2 regions of the Chryseobacterium sp. CBo1 genome follow, and region 2 is predicted to be linked to the other one. Evidence: riboswitches for the same ligand, from Rfam matches in the RefSeq annotation. Region 2 holds a riboswitch; the other holds the start of a gene.
What was found. Region 2 has a riboswitch for fluoride ahead of BA768_RS16165 (voltage-gated chloride channel family protein). Riboswitches for the same ligand answer to the same signal wherever they lie in the genome.
Positions count from the first base shown of each region.

Region 1 (8,409 bases), on a different contig from region 2:
GAAACTTGAAGAAATATTGGGTCTTGATAAAGGTTTTGAAGCTTTTTTGATGAGAACTTCAGCAGGCGGTTCAAGAGCAGTTTTTGTCTCAACTTTTACCTCTTCATTTTTTTTCTCCTGAATCTGAGTTGGTAATTTTACTTCCTGCTTCTCTTTGAGAAATGGAGCTAATATTATAAACTTTTTTTTTTAGCTAATTCGCCACCGGCAGAAAGAGAAGACAATTGCATCAACGCAATTTCTACAGTAAGCCTCGGATTTTTTGAATTTTTGTAATTAATGTCTGCATGATTACAGATTTCAATAGCATCAATCAGATGTTGAGCGCTCCATTTTTGTCCCTGTTCCGTAAATTTCACTTTGGTCTGCTCTCCTACCTCGATCAGATCCATTGTTGATGGATTCTGAGCCATCATCAGATCACGGAAATGATTACCAAGTCCTGCAATAAATAAATGCGGATCAAAACCTTTCTTTACAATTTCATTGAAAGCAGAAAGCACTTCAGGAATTTTACTTTCTTTCGCTAAATCTACAATTTTAAGATACTGATCGTAATCTAGAATGTTAAGAACTTCAGCAGCTTTAGCAAGTGTAATATTCTTTTGTGAAAAAGTAGAAAGTCTGTCAAAAATTGAAAGCGCATCTCTCAAAGCGCCATCAGCTTTTTGTGCAATCAAATACAAAGCATCATCTTCATATTTAATATTTTCTTTCTCAGCAATCTTTCTTAAATGATCCTGAATATCAAGAATAGTAATTCTTTTGAAATCGTAAATCTGACAACGGGATAAAATTGTAGGAATAATTTTATGCTTTTCCGTCGTTGCCAAAATGAAAATCGCATGAGCAGGCGGTTCTTCCAATGTTTTAAGGAAAGCATTGAAAGCCGCTGAAGACAACATGTGAACCTCATCGATTATATACACTTTGTACTGACCAACTTGTGGCGCAAAACGCACCTGATCGATTAGCTCACGAATATCATCAACAGAGTTATTGGATGCTGCATCGAGCTCATAGATATTGTAAGCAAAGCCGTCCTCTGAGACAGAGCCGTCCTTTTCGTTGATTTTTCTTGCCAAAATTCTGGCACAAGTTGTTTTGCCGACGCCTCGAGGACCGCAAAACAACAGCGCCTGTGCTAACTGATTTTCTTCAATAGCATGTTCCAGCGTATCTGTAATGTGAGACTGCCCAACAACGGTATCAAACTGTTGCGGGCGGTATTTTCTTGCAGATACGATAAAATTTTCCATTGCCCAAAAGTATGAAATATAGTTTTAATTTAAAAATTTTAATTTTCAAATTTCATTAAAATACACTTATAATTTTGGGTAACAGAATATTATTTATTGTAAGCGAATTCGATAATATCTTCGATTGCGGTCTTTATTTTTTGTCTTCCGTCTTCACTTTTCATATCGATACCGCAGAATGTAGTTGCATTGTGTGCCGTAAACATATTTAAGTGATAACTTCCAGCAACTAAAATAGCTGCAATTGCTCTAAATTTATCAGATTTTTCTCCAAAATAAGGATCTGTAATATTTTTGAATAATTCTTCACCCACTTCTTCTCTCTGATCAAAAAGCTTTTTAAGAATCGGCCGGCTTTCAGACATTTCCCAAATCAGGATTTTCTGAAGTTCTTTGTTCTTTTTAAGATTTTCAAACTGATTCAGAATTGCTATTTTAGACATTTCTTTTCCTCCGTCAGATAAATCTGTATCGCTTGCAAGCTCAAATCTGCTCCAGTAATCCTGAGATTTGATATATTCGTCGATCAATTTATCTGTACTTCCGAAATATTCGTAGATCAGCTTTTTATCAAAGCCTGCAACAGCAGCAATTTTGCTTACCATTAATCCTGAATATCCTTTGGTTTTCAAAATCTTTCCTACTGCATTGAGTAGTTTTTGTTTTGTTTTTTCTTTGTCCCTGATAGGACCTTGTACAACTTTTCTAGGCATCGTCTTATATATTAATTTGCTAAAAGCAATTTTTATTTACCATTAATCTTTTTGTCTCCAAAGAAGAGTAAACTTATTGTTTTTAAAAGAGTTATTGAACTCTGCTTTTACAAATATACATCTCTTTAGTGAGAATTGTATATCTTATTTTATTAATTACGATTTTTTCAATCACTTGGTTTTGAAATATCAAAAAAAATTGTTGCTAACCATTAATTTCTCACAATACAAAAAGTAAAAATACTACATCTAAACTTAATCAAATTTATCTACTTTTTAAATATCAGCATAAAAATAACGGCAAAAATAAATTATTTTTAAAATATGTACTCATTAAAAATATTATTTTTAATGCAAAAGATTTATAACTAATAATTGTGTGAATTAATATAACTCACAAATCCTTATTAAACATTAAGATTTATGCAATTAAAAAAAGGAACAATTTTTTCATAAATATTTTTATGAATTTTTATTGTGTGGAGCTTCTAATGTCTCTTTTATGGTAAATAATAATCAAAAAGAATATTTTGAACCTATCTTTGTACAAGCAAATATTATCGAAATCCAATGAAAATCGTCACTTTAAAAGAAGGCAATTTTGCGGCCGACAAACAAAAGAATTTCACACTGCTTGATAAACATCCGGAAGCCAAAGGAATCAAAATGTCGATACAACCTTTTTTAGCCATAACCAAAAACGATTACATCCTTATCGACGCTGGTTTCGGCTGGAAAAATGATAACGGGAAATTAGTTATTAAAGAAACTTTAGAAAGTGAAAATATTAGACCTGATCAGATCACAAAAGTTCTTCTTTCACACTTACACAAAGACCATATCAATGGAACTTTGGTGAAAACAGAGAATGGTTTTGAGCCTGTTTTCCCGAATGCTGAAATTTATATTCAAAAAAGAGAACTCGATTTCGCCTTTGAAAGCCGTGGAAATCCTTCCTTCGATTTTGAAGTTTTAGAATCGCTCATTCAATTGCCAAATATCATCTGGATGAATGATGATTATGGAAATATTAATGACGAAATTTATTATGAACTTGTTGGCGGTCACAGTCCGTTTATGCAGGTTTTTAAAATTACTGAAGATCGTGAAACCGCGTTTTATGGCGCAGATAATCTTCCTCAGGAATCTTATTTAAAATATCATCTGGCTTACAAAAGTGATTTTGATGGTAAAAAAGCGATGCAACTCCGCATTAAATGGTATGAAGAAGCCCTTGAAAACCACTGGAAAGTTTTGCTTTATCACGATTTGGAAAAAAGCATAATCCAATTCTAACTAAAATTTAAGTTTAAATCATTACCAATCAGATTTTATCGTACATTTGTTTTTTCGAAAAAGGAAATGGTGTCTTCCTTACCCAACCGCCTTAAAAAGCTGATGGCGCCTGATTAATTGAATGTTTTACCATTTAATCAGGAATGTATGTTTAAAAATAACAAAAAATCAGTTTTCAGAACGCTTCTTATTTTAATTAAATTATTTTTCAGAAAGTATCCTTCTGCTCTTTTTGTATTGAAATGGCTTTTCATTACTTTGATAACAGGAATTTTAATCGGAAGTGCTTCTGCATTTTTTCTTCAGACTTTGGAATGGGCAACGCAATTCAGAGAAAATCATCTTTGGCTGATTGCATTCTTACCTTTAGGTGGTTTTTTGGTTGGTTTAATGTATCATTATTTCGGAAAAGATGTTGAAGCCGGAAATAATTTATTGATTGAAACCATTCATGAGCCTGGAAAAATAATTCCTCTTAAAATGGCATCATTTGTTTATTTAGGAACGATGGTTACACATTTCTTTGGTGGTTCTGCAGGTCGTGAAGGCACGGCTTTACAAATGGCGGGAGCAATTGCTGACCAGTTTTCAAAACCATTCAGGATTTCAGAAGATGATAGAAAAATACTGATTATTTCTGCAATTTCAGCTGGGTTTGGTTCTGTTTTCGGTACACCTTTAGCCGGAGCAATTTTCGGACTGGAAGTTTTTCTTGTCGGAAGATTAAAATACAATGCCTTATTTCCCGCTTTTTCGGCAGCGATTATTGCGGATTTGACTACCAAATTATGGAATACCCATCATACTCATTATCATATTGACTTCATTCCTGAAATTTCATTTTTAAATATTCTATATGCAATCATTTCAGGGATTTTATTCGGAATCTGTGCTGCAATATTCAGTAAAGCAATTCATAAAACCGGAAATGTATTTAAATTAAAAATAAATTATTCTCCCTTAAGACCATTTTTTGGTGGAATTATCGTTGCATCTGCTGTTTTTTTAATGGGAACTACAAAATACGTCGGTTTAGGAATTCCGACCATTGTAGATTCTTTTGAACAGCAACTTCCAGCTTATGATTTTGCATTAAAAATGATTTTTACCATTGTCACTTTGGCGGCAGGTTTTAAAGGTGGTGAAGTTACTCCTCTGTTTTTTATCGGTGCAGCTTTAGGAAACGCTTTGGGATATTTTATTCCCTTACCTATCGCTCTGTTGGCAGGAATGGGCTTTGTAGCAGTTTTTGCCGGAGCAACCAATACACCGATCGCGTGCAGTATTATGGCAATTGAATTATTTGGAAATGAATGTGGCGTTTATGTTGCGATTGCCTGTGTTGTTTCTTATTTGTTTTCCGGTGCAAACAGTATTTACAAAAGCCAGATTATCGGAGAACCAAAAAACAGGAGATTTTTGAATGATATTGGCAAAAAATTGAGTGAACTATAAAATATGTAAAGACCGGAATAATCTACTCCGGTCTTGCTTAAGATATTATTTTTGAATTTAACGAATTATGATTTCATTCAAATTGAATTTAAAATCATTTAATTGTTTCTGTATTTTTAATTTTTGAGTTGAGAAAAAAGAAGTTTTCTCGAAAAGCTGTTCATAATATTCTATGCCGTCAAGAAGATTAGATTTAAATGTATTCCATTTTTTAACTTGCACATTCGTAAGTTCGCCTGAAAAACCTAAAATTTCTTTTTTTAAATGATCAACGTACATTTTTAATTCATTAATAAACATATTCGGCCGCTCAACATCCGAAAGAACGTTTGTATTTCCATAAATATGACCCACCATTTCCGAAAGCGAAACTTCTTTATCAAAATAAGCCAAATTTGGTCCCGGACAAATCACAACACCCTGTTTTTCACCTTTTATATCAATGTTGTTTTCCAGATAAGCAGAATTTACCAGACCAACACAAAGACATGCTTTATCGGTGATTTCATTTTTTTTAGATTGAAACTGATCTTCGGTTAATTCGTTTCTCACCGATTCAAGCTCATTTAATTTTATTTCCTGGTATTTTTTTGATGCCGTACAAATTCCCTGTGGAGAATATTCTTTGCTTAATGCCAATAATTTTTTAGGACACGAACTTCCAAATTTGTTTTTCGCTTCTTTTTGATATTTTAAAATTTCGTTTGAAGTTCCTCTTACTGTATTGAATGGAACGCCCAAAGGTGAGATATTGCTCAGAAAATAATCATCTTGCTTTGATTTTGCTAAAAGATTTCTGGTTTCACGGTCTACAGAAGTTGCTTCAGGAACCAAAAGAAAAGGCGATCCCCAACCAACACTGTCAACCAGATAATTCTCTAAAAGAAAATCATGCTCCTCGGAAGTTCCTACTCCACCCTGAACCGTTATTTTCATTTCTAAAGGTTCAGCAGGAATATACTTTTCTTTTTGTTGAAGAGCTTTAATCATCAAAGAATGTGCGGAGGAAATCAGTTCATTTTTCTTTTGTTTAAATTCTTCCATGATCGGACCAAGCAATAAACCTTCCGTTGCAAAAGCATGACCGCCACAATTCAAACCAGATTCAATTCTGTATTCGGAAACCCAAAGTCCTTTTTTTGCTAAAAAATTTCCCTGGATCATTGCAGAACGGAAATCGCTGACCTTAAGAATAATTTTCTTTTTAATAAAGTTATTTCTATCTGGAAAAAAGTCATCAAATTCTTCAATATAGCTGTACAAACGAGGGTTCATTCCTGCAGAAAGTATCATTGCCGAAGAAATTTTACTTTTAGCAAAACCGCGTAGCGAAGCATGTGCATCATTATAAATTACAGGAAGCTGCACGTTTTTTTTGTAATTGTCTTTATCAACTTTGGTCATGATATTGACATCAATATTTCCCGGAATGAGATTTTTTTCTACAAAATTTTTAATATTTGATGCTAAAGAATCGCCCTGATTCAAAATATTCTGTAAACCGTTCTTTAACTCGGAAGTATTGGGAAGCATTGCCATAAAATTCTTGAGCACTTCCGTATTCTTAGAAATTTCTTCTTTGAAAGATTCAAATTTTTCGGTGACGATATCATCCATCATATCGAGATAATCGGTGATTCTTTTGGCTCTGTAATCTTCGGTTTTAGTAGAAATCCCGAAATAGTTGAGATTGAATTTTTTGCTGTAGAAATTTTTCATTTTTTCTACAATTTCATCGTCAATAATTGAAACAACGGAGGAAATTCCGTATTGTGCAACACGAATCGGGCTGTCGATCGTGTAAGATAATCCCATAACGGGAATATGAAAACTGTGTAAAGGCTTATTAATCATTATTTAAATAAAAATTTTACCCTCATATTTCTATGAAAGTGATAATGATCTGAAAACCTGCGAATTTCTTCTAAAAATTCTTTACAAAAATAAATATTTACGGCAGACTATGCAAGAGATAACAATTTAAACAAATCTAATGCTGTACAATTTTTAAAATCAAATATTTACGAAAAATATTGAATTTTTATAAATTTATCATTAAAAATCATAACAATTTGGTAGTATTTTAATTCTATTTTCATTAAATTTACGTTTTCAATTTCATAAACAACTATTGCTTTATAATGTTTGAGTTTAGAAAAATACTCTTTTTACTCAGTCTATTTTTTAGTTTTTTAGCACCCTCTCAGCAAAAACTGACCGCCAAAGAACTGAAAGCTAAGATTACCAACAATTCTAAACTATACAAAACAAATATTGATAAGGCTTACCAGGAACTGAACGGACTCATGAATCAGTCTGTTATTCTGAAAGATTCGATTTCTGAAATGAAACTTCTTGACAGAAAATGCCGCTATTTTTACAGTAAAAATATGATGGACAGCCTGATTATTACCAGTGAAAACCTTCAGAAAAAAGCTAACAAATTCAATGACATTTATTTTGAAGCCATGTCGCATATTTATATTGCCGAGATCTATTCCATCAATAAATTTCCTGACAAGGCAATTTTAAATCTGAATTCAGCATACAAGATCTTACAAAAAGGTGATCCTGAAAGCGAGAAGATTTTCTATGCAAAAGCGAATGTTCTGAGCAGTTTTGCCAATATTTATTTAGATAAAAATCAGCCAAAAGAAGCCGCAAAAAAAATTTATGAACAGATCCAAAGTGGAAAACAGCTGAAAAATAAATTTGAAAGAGACAATTTTCAGTATCTGAACTACGCCAATCTTGCCAATATTTACAGCCAGTTTAACGCTGATTCGGCTTATCATTATGCAAAAAAATCTATTTTAATAAAACCCAAAGAGGTAATTGACGAGAAAGCAATGGTCGACAATTATTCGGTCATAGGAAAAGTTTATAAGGAGAAGAAAAACTATAAGAGTTCATTAAAAAACTTTCACAAAGCTCTCTACATCAGCAAAAAAACTGGCATGGAACTCAATGCCAATCAGATTTACCATTCGCTGAAAGAAATTTATGACATTCTCAACATCAAAGACAGCTCAGATTTCTATAAAAATAAGATCGAACAACACGAATTGAAAGCCCTGAAAAGCAAATATAATTCTTTACAGGAGGTTATCAATAAAGATAAAAAAGAACAGGAAAAAGCCCAAAATGCATTTTGGTATTGGATTATTCCGGTTTTTGCATCGATCGGAATCGCATTTTTTATAACGAAGAGAAAAAGTAAAAAATCTCTCATCGAAAGTGAAAATGAAACCAGACCCGAAATCAATCTAAGCGAAACTTATCATGATCTGATAGAACTTCTTGAAAAAAGAGATCCGGCTTTTATGTTTGCATTCGAGAAAGTTTATCCTGATTTTTCGGCTCGTCTTTTAGAAAAAAATTCAGAACTGCAACAATCTGAGATCGAATTTTGCGCACTTCTTAAATTAAAATTAACAACAAAAGAAATTGCTAAAATCAGCTTTATTGAAACCAGAACTGTTCAGAATAAGAAATACCGGATCAGAAAAAAACTCGACATTCCCCAAAATGTTGACATCTACCATTGGATTGACCAGATCTAAAACCCATCTTTTAAAAATTACATTTAATACAATAATTAATACGTATTTTAAAAAAGTATCTAATGAGTATGTTATTTGATAAACATTTCACAAAATCACTTCTCAAATAAAATACCACATAAT
Region 1 covers NZ_MAUH01000045.1:83,443-91,851, forward strand. Annotated here, with positions in the region: gene BA768_RS21615 (hypothetical protein) at 1-121, shown strand, start outside; gene dnaX (DNA polymerase III subunit gamma/tau) at 174-1,259, opposite strand; gene BA768_RS17075 (TetR/AcrR family transcriptional regulator) at 1,349-1,972, opposite strand; gene BA768_RS17080 (MBL fold metallo-hydrolase) at 2,543-3,268, shown strand; fluoride riboswitch at 3,322-3,387, shown strand; gene BA768_RS17085 (voltage-gated chloride channel family protein) at 3,416-4,723, shown strand; gene BA768_RS17090 (hypothetical protein) at 4,781-6,577, opposite strand; gene BA768_RS17095 (helix-turn-helix transcriptional regulator) at 6,865-8,286, shown strand.
Region 1: it holds a riboswitch for fluoride, as region 2 does, so the genes downstream of both, BA768_RS17085 (voltage-gated chloride channel family protein) here and BA768_RS16165 (voltage-gated chloride channel family protein) in region 2, are expected to answer to the same signal.

Region 2 (8,409 bases):
ACGAAGACACTGAACCAATTCAGGACTTACCCGATTTAAAAAAAGGTGACGAACTGAACATTAAGGAAGCCATTTGTTTAGAAAAGAAAACCAAACCGCCTGTGCTTTATACAGAAGCCGGGCTATTGTCGGCAATGGAAAACGCCGGAAAGGAGATGGAAAACGAGGACGAACGGAAAGCCCTGCAAAATATCGGTATTGGCACGCCTGCTACAAGGGCAGCGATAATCGAAACGCTGTTTACCCGCAACTATATCCAACGAGAAAAGAAATCCCTGATACCCACTGAAAAAGGATTGCAGGTATATGAACTCGTAAAAGACCGCAAAATTGCAGATGTGGCAATGACCGCTGAATGGGAACTCGCCTTGCAGAAAATAGAAAACAATGAAGCCGATGTCGGAGCATTTCAAACAGAAATGGAAAAATATGCAATATCTATTACCGATGAACTATTGCAAACTTCCATTGCTCAAAACAACCTGCCTAAACTGAATTGCCCGAAATGTAAAAGCCAGCAACTCATCATCCGGGATAAAATTGTAAAGTGTCCTGATGAAGTTTGTAATTGGATACAGTTCCGTAATGTGTGTGGCGTACAAATCAGGATAGCCGATATTGAAAGTCTTATCAATAAAGGTAAAACTTCACTTATTAAAGGAATGAAAAGCAAGGCAGGAAAGAAGTTCGATGCCTTTATCATATTGGATGAAGAATACAAAACCTCTTTTGAATTTAAAAAAAACAAAAGTTACAAAAAGTAATGGAAAACAAACCTACCATTAGCACAATGGAAATCAAGAGCCTGATTTATTCCTTACGTGGAAAGCAAGTAATGCTAGATAGCGACCTCGCTTCCTTACACCAAGTGGAAACAAAGAACCTCAACAAAGCGGTAAAAAGAAATATGAAAGGTTTCCTATTTCATTTTGCTTTCAATTGACAGATGAAGAATTTGAAAACTTGAGGTTCCAATTTGGAACCTCAAGTTTAAACTATGGTGGAAGACGTTATCTACCTTATGCTTTTACCGAACAAGGTATTGCAATGGCATCTGCTATACTTCGTTCACATATTGCTATTAAAGTGAGCGTTGAAATTATGGAAGCTTTCGTAGAAATGAGAAGAATGCTAATCAGTAACGCCTCTTTATTTCATCGTTTGGATAAGATTGAATTGAAGCAATTACAAGCCGATCAAAAATTTGAGAAAATCTTTAAGGCTTTGGAAAACGACAAGCTCCACAGCGAAAAAGGTATCTTTTACCACGGACAGGTTTTTGATGCCGATGCTTTTGTTTCTGATATTATCCGTAGTGCTGGAAATTCCATTATCCTGCTTGATAATTATGTGGATGATACGGTGCTGACCTTATTGAGTAAGCGCAATACAAATGTAGCCTCCACCATACATACCAAATCTATCAGCAATCAATTACGGCTTGATATGCAACGGTACAACAGCCAATATCCTCCCATCGAGATTGAGGTTTTCACCAATACCCACGACCGTTTTTTGATTATTGACAATACCGAGCTATATCATATCGGAGCATCCCTCAAAGATCTTGGTAATAAATGGTTTGCATTTTCCAGAATGGATATTGAAGTTGGTAGGATGCTTCAAATCCTTAATCAACAATAAACCCTCTCATTTCTCTATAGAGTTTGTTTGTGCCATTCACAAGTTTTCAATTGAATGATTTTCTAAATTCTAAAGGTGACTGATCAGTCTTGCTTTTGAATATTCTATTAAAGGATTGAGAATGCTCAAAACCTAATCCATATGCAATTTCACTAACCGTCAAATCTGTTGTTGAAAGTTTTTCTTTAGCTTTTAAAATCAGTTTATCGTGAATGTGCTGCTGCGTGGTCTGTCCTGTCAATATTTTAAGTAAGCCACTTAAATAGTTGGGCGACACGTTTAATTTATCCGATACATATTGAACTGTAGGAAGTCCTCTTGAAGCCAGATCGTTGTCGTTAAAGTAATCGTTTAATAATTTATCCAGTCTGTCCAGGATTTGATGATTAGTGATTTTTCTTATCAGAAACTGCCGCTCATAAAACCGTTCGGCATAATTGAGCAACGTTTCTATTTGTGAAATAATAATATGCTGGCTGAGCTTATCCATATTCGTGTGATACTCCTGCTGAATACCCAGAATAATATTCTTCAATAGTAATTCTTCCTTTTCCGATAGGAATAATGCCTCGTGTACATCATAACCAAAGAACTCGTATTTTAAGATCTTATCAGCGAGGCTCGTATGCCATAAAAAGTCAGGGTGAACAAGCAATATCCACCCTGAAAAATCGGGCGTTGCCTCTTTATCTATTTCAAAACTAAATAACTGCTTCGGTGCAGAAAAATACATAATCCCCTCATCAAAGTCATATTCCTGTTGCCCATATATTGCCTTAGAATACGAAGACCGTTTGAGCGATATGGAATAAAAATCGAGCATCCATCTATAATCACATACGTTGCCTATATGTCGAATGTCGGCACAATTAATCACACTGATAAGAGGGTGCTGTGGCTTGGGCAACTCCCTGACCTTATGGTATTCGCTAATGGTTTTTATTCGATATGTAGGCTTATTTTGCACAGTATAAAGATATTTATTTTTTATTGAAGACGGTTGCAAATTCGCCTGCAAAATCGGTCAATTTTACTTTACCCAATGATTGCGGTTTGTACAAATTGTAATCTTCGTAGGCATCCGTTCTTCGGCTGGCGTTCATTTCTGTATAACCTTTGGCAACCTGTGGATTGAAACCAATAGCCAACAGAGCATTTAAAAATTGTTCATCAGAAACCATCTGCCATTTCAGATCGGGTTTTCCAATTGCCTCGCCCAGCACTTGAGCCACTTTGTTTGGAGAAACTTCATCGCTGGCAATATAACGAATTGTCCTGCCGTTAAATGGTTTTTCCATCTCTTCTACAATGGCACTGGCAATATCTAAAGGCGAAACCCAAGGTTCTTTTTTATCGCCACCATAATTTTGGATAATTGCCCCCTGTGATTTGATAGCAGGTATAAATGCAAACATGTTATAGTAAAAGCCAACAGGTCGCATTTCTTTCAGGGAAACCGATTCCGGTAATTCTTTTAAAATCTGCTCTACCTCATAATGAATACGGAGCATTCCGTTTCCGTGATCTGTATGTGCACCGATACTGCTCAAATGCACCACTTTGGTTACACCTGCCAATAGAATAGCCTGTACGTAAATATTAGCTATCCTTATCCTGTGTGCGTAAACATCGATAGTTTTATTGAAATAATTTGCGGGCGGTTCCATCAGATAAACGATGTTTGCACCTGTAAAAGTTTTCACAAGAAAACCTACGTCTTCAAGCGAGCCAACAGCAGGAACTGCCCCAATAGCTTCGATCTCATTTTGTCTGCCGACATTACTGCTGATAACCGTTACGGAATGTCCTTTTGCTACCAACCCTTCTGCAAGTGGTTTTCCGATATGCCCTAAAGAACCTGTCAATACAATTTTCATATTTTAAAATTTAATTATTGACAAAGTTCAGTGGTTTAAAAATCCGGGATGTAACCAAATCTATCTTTGTTGTAACCGAAAAAATAAGTATAAAAATTTCTCTATATCAACGACCGTTTTTAAATTATTGACAAGACAGAGCTTTACCACATCGGGTCATCACTCAAAGACCTCGGCAAAAAATGGTTTGCCTCTTCCCGAATGGATATTGAAGTCGGCAGGATGCTTCAAATATTGGGTAGTCAGTAAGTGTGTTAGCAATTTAAGTGGATTTAATATTTTTATCCTTTACAAATTGTTTATTTATGATTTCCATTGAGTTCAGTTAAGCGTTTTCCTTGGTGATTTGAAAATCTGCGGTTCTTTGGTTCGCCAATCATTTGTTTACCGTAAATACTAGTGTGGCCTGACAAGAGATACGAAATTACACAAGCGATAGCTACATATACACCACATTCAACACCAAATAGTTCAATTGCCATAATAATACAAGCTAATGGTGTATTGGTTGCTCCTGCAAATACAGCAACAAATCCCATTCCTGCCAAAAGTCCTGTTGGTAACGGAATGAATAAACTTATAGTATTTCCCAAAGTTGCTCCGATAAAGAATAACGGCGTTATTTCGCCGCCTTTGAAACCTGCCGAAAGTGTGATAATAGTAAAAGCCATTTTCAACGCAAAATCATATGCAGGTAATTGTTGGTCAAACGAGTGAACAATAGTTGGAATACCTAACCCAATGTATTTTGTTGTGCCGATTGCCCAAACCGCAAAAGCCACAATCACTCCGCCAACTAAGGGACGAAAAGGAGCAAATTCAATTTTTGATTTAAAAATCGCACTTGTTTTATGAATGACCTTGCTAAATGTTGCGGAACATAACCCAAAAATAATCCCTGCAATAATTACATATATAATATTTAGAAATGAAATGTTGGGTACAAAATTGATGTGATAATGTGTGTGATGTGTCTGCCAAAGTTTGGTAACTAAATCGGCAATAATTCCTGCGGCAAATGCAGGAAAAATAGCATCATATTTCAGTCGTCCGATTAGAAAAACTTCCAAACCAAAGACTGCACCTGCTAATGGTGTTCCGAATACGGAGCCGAAACCTGCGGAAATAGCCGAAATAATTAAAATTTTTCGTTCGCTCTCTGTCAATCGAAAAGGTTTGACAAATTGGTCGGCAATAGCACCCGCCATTTGTAAAGCCGTCCCCTCACGTCCTGCCGAGCCGCCAAAAAAATGCGTAGCAATAGTTCCGATATACACAAACGGAGCCATTCGGAACGAGATAATTTCTTTTGGATTGTGAATGGTGTCAATAAGCAAATTATTTCCTGCTTCAATGTCTTTGCCCAAATAGTAATAGAGCAAACCGATGAAAAAACCACCAATTGGCAATAATGCAATTAACCATAAATGATTTTCACGATAATTTGTAACCCAGTCCAATGATTGCAGAAAACCTGCTGAAGCACTACCAACACAAAGTCCGATAAGCAAACATAAAAATGTCCATTTAAGGATGTAGGGAATTGAAGGATACTTTCTGAAAAATACTTTCGTAGATAAATTGTTTTTTTGACCGAATGACTTTTTGTTATTTATTGACATAACCAACCCGATTAAAATGTTAAACATTTAATTTAATCAGGCGTCATCAGCTTTTAAAAGCGGTTGGGTAAGGAAGAACACCATTTCCTTTTGGAACGACAAATGTATTAAAAAAATATTATAATATATCTGCCGTAAAGAAATATCCTTTTTGTCTTTTCATTCTATTACGCCAAATACCGCCTCTCAACGCCAAACCCTGCAACATTCACAAAGGCATTTGCTTCCGCTTATAATTTTAGGCTTCAAGTAAAATTCTAAACAAAATTATAGTATGAGTACACAGCAAAAAGACCTATCGTATTTCAGGTTACGACTGCAAGAATTATTAAACAGCAGCTTCCCTGAAAAGGCACACGACCAAAAGTTTATCGACCAACGTTCATCGTGGGCTGCCAATGCTTATGAGGGGGCTTTCCGTTCGGGAAACGTAGTTGAGCAATGCGACGAAATCGCCAGCTACATACTTTTTGAGGGCTTACACTTTTCCAGGTTCGACACGGTTTTCAAAGTGGTATGCAATGAGTTTGATACCGTAATGGCAGACGAGGAACTGCGACCGTTCGCCCTGAAAATGCTTCCGGTTTGCGAACCCGTTTTTGCAGGCTATGAACGAACTGATGATTTCGCCTACGGGTATGAGTTCGATGTACTCTACACTGAACTGACCGGAACCATCGCAATATGGATTGAGGAAAATGGGCTTCAGTAAGCGTTTTCATCTCCAACAGAATATTGATGCCCTGCGAATTGTTTTTAAACTGGAAAAGGAGAAACGGCAAGCCACCGTAGGCGAAAGACTGCTAATGATGCAATACAGCGGATTTGGCGGTCTTAAATTCGTTCTGAACCCCATTGAAAATGAAATAGACATCAATAACTGGAGAAAGACTGAACACGACCTCTTTCCGATTACGCAGGAACTCCACCAACTACTCAAAGAAAACTCCCAAGACGACAAACAATACCGCCGATATGTGGACAGTATGAAAAGTTCGGTACTGACTGCTTTTTATACCCCGACAGAGGTCATTGATGCTCTTTCATCAGCCTTGCGGGATAGCGGTTTGCACATTGATAAATTCCTTGAACCATCGGCAGGTATCGGATCATTTGTCGAATCCTTTGCAGGGAACGAAACCAAAGTTACAGCCTATGAAAAAGATGTGCTCACAGGAAAAATATTAAAACAGCTTTATCCCGAAAGCACTGTCCGTATAAGCGGTTTTGAAGAAATACCCGAAAAAGAACAAAACAGTTACGATGTTGTTGCCAGCAATATCCCTTTTGGCGATACTTCTGTTTTTGACCTTTCGTATTCTCGTAGTAAAGAGAGTGCAAAAGTTCAGGCTGCCCGAAGCATTCACAATTATTTCTTTCTGAAAGGTAACGATATGCTCCGTGAGGGCGGTTTACAGGCTTTTATTACCTCACAAGGGATTTTAAACAGTCCGAATAACGAGCCTATACGCAGAGCGTTGATGGAAAACAACGATTTGGTATCCGTAATTCGCTTACCCAATAATCTATTTACTGATTATGCAGGTACTGAGGTCGGCAGTGATCTTATCATTCTCCAAAAGAATACAGCAAAACAAAATCTGACTGAAAGAGAAGATTTATTTTGCCAAAGTACGAAAACAGGCTACGGTACGCCAAGCAATGCTTTGTTAGATAAAAGTGGACAAATTGTACATACACATTGGAAAGTAGCTACCGACCCTTACGGGCAACCTGCTTTAATCTATACACACAACAAGGGTGTTGAGGGCATTGCAAATAGCCTTGAACAGATGCTTTCCGATGATTTTGGAAAGCATTTAAACTTGTCTTTGTACAAAGAAAAACGGAATGATGAACCTATTGTTCAAATTCCGACACAGCCCATTGTTACACCTCCAGTTATTGAACGTGAAATTCAAGAGCGTGAAATCATTCAGCCGGAACAACATCGTTTAACACAATCAGCCATCATACTGGAAAGTCCGCAGGAATTAAAACAGTTAAGCATTTTCGACCTGTTTGAAAATGATGATGAAAACATAGCGGTTTTAACTCCACCAAAGAAAGCAACGAAATCTAAAAAGCAAACTACCAAAAAACAACGGGCTAACATTGGTCGCCAAATCGACCTGTTCAGTTCAGCAATGCAGCAACCTTATACGCCTTCAGTTTCCAATGGCTCGGTCAATAGAACCGTTCCACCCAACGGAACAAAACAGGAAATTATTCGCGATTTATTTTCGCAGTCTAACGGAAATGACCAGGCTGATAAACCAGCTATTTCCGTACCTGTTCTTGCAGCCATTCCTAAGCCTGCTCCGTATAGTGGCGAATTGCAATCGTTCCATCGTAACGATTGCCTTGTGGTTGATAATGGTTGGGTAGGTCATTTACAGGAAGTAGATAAAGTGGATAAAACTGCAATGTTCTACCCATTGCAATTACCTTCTTTACAGAAAGCAAGAGCCGAAGCGTATATCGGAGTACGTGATATTTACCAACAGCTTTACAATAAAGAAGCGGAACTACAAACCGAACATAAGGCAGAAAGAGAAAATTTAAACCAACTGTACGATGCTTTTGTAAAAAGGTACGGTAGTCTGAACAGTGCCGATAATATCAAGCTGATTAAGACGGATAGTGCCGGAAAAGAAATCCCTTATTTGGAGCGTGTAAAAGGGAGTGTTATCCATAAAGCGGATATTTTCAGCCATCCTGTAAGTTTTTCCACGACAACATTAGCAACCGATAATCCCGAAGAAGCATTAGCATCCTCATTGAATAAATACGGAAGTGTTGATTTGGACTATATGTCCGAAATCAGCAGTATGTCTGCAGATGCCTTGAAAGATGCTCTGCACAGTCGTATTTTTTATAATCCCCTGCAAAGTGAATACGAAATTTCCGAACGCTGGATAGCCGGTAACGTGGTAGAAAAAGCACAGGAAATAATAGAATATGTAGAAAGCAATCCCGAAAATACCGAAGCAAAGCACAGCCTTATGGTATTGTAAGAAGCCCGACCAAGACGTATCGAATTTGAGGAACTGGACTTTAACCTTGGTGAACGCTGGATACCCACAGGTATTTATGCCAAATTTGCTTCGCACCTGTTCGATGCGGAAGTGAATATCCATTATTCCGACAGTTCCGATGATTTTTCCGTAATCTGTAATCGGGGCAATCAAAATATATGGGTAAAATATGCGGTAAAGGCTGAAAGCAGGACGTTTGATGGCGTTGCTCTGCTCAAACACGCTCTT
Region 2 covers NZ_MAUH01000037.1:10,446-18,854, forward strand. Annotated here, with positions in the region: gene BA768_RS16145 (type IA DNA topoisomerase) at 1-764, shown strand, start outside; partial or broken gene BA768_RS16150 (ORF6N domain-containing protein) at 836-1,644, shown strand; gene BA768_RS16155 (helix-turn-helix domain-containing protein) at 1,691-2,611, opposite strand; gene BA768_RS16160 (NmrA family NAD(P)-binding protein) at 2,625-3,521, opposite strand; partial or broken gene BA768_RS21535 (ORF6N domain-containing protein) at 3,645-3,770, shown strand; gene BA768_RS16165 (voltage-gated chloride channel family protein) at 3,821-5,143, opposite strand; fluoride riboswitch at 5,174-5,240, opposite strand; gene BA768_RS16170 (DUF1896 domain-containing protein) at 5,418-5,855, shown strand; partial or broken gene BA768_RS16175 (N-6 DNA methylase) at 5,842-8,409, shown strand, end outside.